DNA from 2 places in the Rahnella sp. BIGb0603 genome. Region 1 is predicted to be linked to the other one. Evidence: predicted binding sites of a transcription regulator. Region 1 holds the regulator's gene; the other holds the start of a gene.
The links. The regulator LexA, encoded in region 1, represses DNA repair genes until DNA is damaged. The targets are predictions, from matches to a motif close to TNCTGTATGTACATACAGNA.
Positions count from the first base shown of each region.

Region 2: the regulator LexA is predicted to act here: its motif matches at 1,534-1,553, upstream of dinB (DNA polymerase IV).

Region 1 covers NZ_JANUEX010000007.1:32,524-34,929, reverse strand. The annotation lists gene M2403_RS18270 (CsbD family protein) at 163-372, opposite strand; gene lexA (transcriptional repressor LexA) at 762-1,370, opposite strand; gene M2403_RS18260 (diacylglycerol kinase) at 1,490-1,858, opposite strand; gene plsB (glycerol-3-phosphate 1-O-acyltransferase PlsB) at 1,986-2,406, shown strand, end outside.
Region 2 covers NZ_JANUEX010000003.1:60,010-62,415, reverse strand. The annotation lists gene pepD (beta-Ala-His dipeptidase) at 1-326, shown strand, start outside; gene dinB (DNA polymerase IV) at 461-1,519, opposite strand; gene dpaA (peptidoglycan meso-diaminopimelic acid protein amidase) at 1,801-2,406, shown strand, end outside.

The sequences.
Region 1 (2,406 bases):
CGTAAAGCGGAAGGGTTTTAACGCAGCTGAACGGATAATTTAAGGTGTAGAAGGAAGATGTAGAAGGTTGGGTACATCCTTGTACCCGTATCCTGAAAGTGTTCCGGGTAGGAGCAGCAATAACTCAGGATACGTCACTGATACGCGAGGGGGAGTCGCGTGTTACCAGTGATATTTGTTTTTCGATTCCCAATCCTTGAGCTCTTTCTCGGCCTGATCCTTCTGATAGCCATATCGCTCCTGAATCTTACCTACCAGCTGATCACGTTTACCTTCAACGACTGTCAGGTCGTCATCAGTCAGCTTACCCCACTGTTCTTTCACTTTCCCTTTGAACTGCTTCCAGTTACCGTCGGCTTGGTCCTTATTCATGATAAATATCTCCTGTTACCTTGGGTTGTGGAGCTGCACGTTTGCTGGCAGCCCGTCCTTAACACTTCAAAGCTTAGTAGAGAATGCGGATTCGTCTTCCCAAAACAGGGATAAAAACCACTATTAGGATTAATCCAAAGCAGGATATAACGTGGAATTGGAATCTGTCTGACTGAAAAAGGTCGGTAATTCAGAGCACAGAGAGTGCAAATCCGGCATTTGCTCTAAACAGGCAACGCAGCGGATAACACGTGAGAAAAAGGATTTTATCGGGAAAGTTTATTAGCAGCTTCAAACAATATCGCCCCAAAACGGGGCGATGAGATACTGATATTTACAGGCGCGTCAGAGGCGGCCAATGCACCTGCAACGTAGAACTTAAGCGCAGATTAGATCCAGTCGCCGTTGCGGATAACGCCAACCGCCAGACCTTCAATGCTGAAATTCTGTTCACGCAAATCGACCACAATCGGCTGGAATTCGCTGTTTTCAGGCAACAGCTGAACAACACTGCCCTGTTTCTTCAGGCGTTTGACCGTGACTTCATCATCAATACGCGCAACGACAACCTGCCCGTTACGGACGTCCTGCGTTTTGTGTACTGCCAGCAGGTCACCATCCAGAATACCGATATCACGCATCGACATCCCGCTGACGCGCAGCAGGAAATCCGCACTCGGTTTAAACATGGCCGGATCGACCTGGTAATGTCCTTCGATGTGCTGCTGAGCCAGCAGCGGTTCACCGGCGGCAACGCGGCCAATCAGCGGTAAACCTTCTTCTTCTTCCATCAGCAGACGAATACCGCGCGAAGCACCGGAAACGATCTCGATAACGCCTTTACGCGCCAGCGCTTTCAGGTGTTCTTCCGCCGCGTTCGGGGAACGGAACCCCAGACGGGATGCAATCTCTGCGCGGGTCGGTGGCATACCGGTGGTGGAGATATGATCGCGAATAAGGTCGTAGACCTCTTGTTGTCTGGTCGTTAAAGCTTTCATTCCGCCCCCTGGTTGTTTATACAGTCTTGCTGTGAGTATATACAGCTAAACGGGCAATGAAAACCTAAGATTGAATAAAAACAGGGCATAACGATAATTCCTGGAATACAGGTTCCAGATCAGAACCATCGCGGCCAAAAGATGCTGACCCAGACAAAAATCGCCAATATGATGGTCAGAAGTACGGCGGCGGAGCCAATATCTTTCGCACGTCCAGACAGGACGTGAAACTCAGGCCCGATGCGGTCAATCGCGGATTCGATGGCGCTGTTAAGCAGTTCAGTCACACACACCAGCACGACGGAGCCAATCAGCAGGATACGTTCTATACTGCTGACATCCAGCCAGAAAGATAACAAAATTAGCGGGATAGCGACGCTGGCTTCCTGGCGAAAAGCCGCTTCATTTTGCCATGCGGCTTTCAATCCTTTCCAGGAATATCCGGCTGCTTTATAAATTCGGGTAAATCCGGTGACTTGGTTCGCCATTTCGGGTACTGATCCTTAGAGTGTTTGCAGCATTTTAGCTGTTATATGGTATCGCATCACCACAGATCTCATCTGAGCTTTCTGGTATCCTTGCGGCGAAATTGCTAACAAGAGGCTTCACGTTTTTATGTCAGGTTGGCGTAGACTTTATTACACATTATTGAATTTACCACTCTCATTGCTGGTAAAGAGCAAGGTCATACCTTCAGATCCGGTTACCGAGTTGCATTTAGACCCGACGCGCCCGATTTTGTACGTATTGCCTTATAACTCCAAAGCAGACTTGCTGACGTTGCGTGCGCAATGTCTGGCCGAGAATCTGCCCGACCCTCTTATTCCGCTGGAAATCGACGGAACCCTGCTGCCAAGCCATGTTTTCATTGCTGAAGGCCCGCGCGTATTCTCTTATTACACGCCGAAGCAGGAATCCGTAAAGCTGTTCCACGACTATCTGGATTTGCATCGCAACAATCCGGATTTAGACATTCAGATGCTGCCAGTTTCCGTGATGTTTGGTCGTGCGCCGGGCCGGGAAGGTCAGGATGATA
Region 2 (2,406 bases), on a different contig from region 1:
TGAATTCGCTGAGCGAACTGGCAGGCGCGAAAAGTCTGGCAAAAGGCAGCTATCCTGGCTGGAAACCTGAACCAAGCTCTCCGGTGATGACGCTGGTGCGTGAAACCTACGAAACGCTGTTCAGCAAAACCCCGAATATCATGGTGATCCACGCCGGTCTGGAATGCGGTCTGTTCAAAAAACCGTACCCGGACATGGACATGGTTTCCATCGGGCCAACCATCACCGGGCCACACTCGCCGGACGAGCAGGTTGAAATCGCCAGCGTTGAGTTGTACTGGAAACTGCTGACAGCTCTGCTGAAAGCGATTCCTGAACGCGGTTAATACTCGATCAATCCCCTGAATCATTCGGGCTGTATCAAGGCGGCAATTGAGTAAATACCCGGGAGCATACACAAGTAGGTGACCGGGATTTGCGAAGGCAGCCAACGCAGAGACAGTTTGAAGGATGACGGGGATTACTCCCAGGGAAGAAGAAGTTGCCGCTCAATCTGCGGATCCTGCAACGTGACATGCAACCCCACCAGCCTGACTCCCCGCCCGCCGCGCCGCTGTTCCCACGCTTCACGCGCGACTTTCAGTAAATCTTCTTTATTGAGCACCGGCCAGACATGTTCCTGCGTCGTCTGCTGGAAATCATGGAATTTGAGTTTCACGCCCTGACGCGCGATGCGTAAGTTCGGGCTGACACGGCTCAGGCGCGTTTGTAATTCAGGATATAAGCGTTCGATCAGTGCCACGCACTCTTCCCAGCTGTGGATATCTTCCGCCAGCGTGCGTTCCACGCCGACAGATTTCCGCAGCCGCTCGGCTGAAATCTCACGCTCGTCGATGCCCTGACAACGCTCCCACAGCACGCGGCCAAACTTCCCGAAACGCTTGAGCAATTTCGCTAAATCATAGCGCTGTACGTCGCCACAGGTGATCAGCCCCTGCTCCTGCAATCGCTGGGCGGTGACTTTGCCAACGCCGGGGATTTTACTCAGCGGCAGATCCAGTAAAAAAGCTTCAACCTTGTCTGGCGTAATCACAAACTGGCCGTTGGGTTTATTCAGGTCTGAGGCAATTTTTGCCAGAAATTTGATAGGCGCAATGCCCGCTGAGGCCGTCAGATTAATTTCCTCAAAAATGGCCTGACGGATTTCAGCGGCGATCAGCGTTGCGGAGCCATTGCATTGGGTCGATTCTGAAACATCCAGATAAGCTTCGTCGAGTGACAGCGGCTCGATCAATGGCGTATAACGCGCAAAGATTTCGCGAATATGGTTGGACGCTTCTTTATACGCTTCCATTCTGCCGGGAATCACTTTCAGGTGCGGGCAAAGTTTGAGCGCCATTCCGGTCGGCATCGCGCTGTGTACGCCGAATTTGCGTGCCGGATAATTGGCGGTGCTGATGACGCCACGCCGGTCACGGCTGCCACCGATGGCGATAGGAATGTCGCGCAGGGAAGGATCATCGCGCATCTCGACGGCCGCGAAAAAGCAGTCCATATCCACATGAATGATTTTGCGCATAGCCCTCCCCCAATGACTGTATAAGTATACAGTTGAATCAGGAGATTTCAAACACAGAAAATGACGGTTAATTTGGCTTAATTAATCACCATTAATGGCATCAGAAACTATTTACATTTCCTGAAGCGAGAATTCAATATTTGGTGATTGCTAAAAAATTAATCAGTATTAATATGGCAACGTTTCAGACAGGCAGTACATAAGAAGAAAATCAGTGGCGGTCTTACAGGCAGTTCATCTGTAGACAAAATAATCAAAATTATTATCGAGCAGGACTTAGAATGATCAGAATCGCGCTGTTTCTTGCGATGCTCCTCAGTTTGCCTTTATTTACAGCAAATTACGCCGTGGCCAGCGATGCTGTCCCGGTTAACGCGGCACTTAAAAAACAATTGTTAGGTGCTCCCGTTTATATCCAGATTTTCAAACAAGAACGTAAACTCGAATTGTATGCTCAGCTCGACGGCGAATATCGTCTGATCGGCAGTTACGGCATCTGCGATTTTTCTGGCGGTTTAGGAAATAAACGTCGTGAAGGTGATTTTAAAAGCCCGGAAGGTTTCTACAACGTGGATATTCACCACCTGAAACCGGACAGCCGCTTTTATCGCGCCATCAACATCGGTTTCCCCAACGCTTATGACATCTCGCAAGGTTATTCAGGTAAGTATCTGATGATCCACGGCAACTGCAAATCTATCGGTTGCTACGCGATGACTGACGGTTATATGGATGAAATCTTCACCTACGTGCAGGCGGCCTTCCAGTTCGGCCAGCGCAACGTGCAGATCAGCATTTATCCGTTCAAAATGACCGATGCCAACATGCAGTCGCACAAAAACTCAAGCTACATCACGTTCTGGCGTCAGCTACAACCGGGCTTTGCG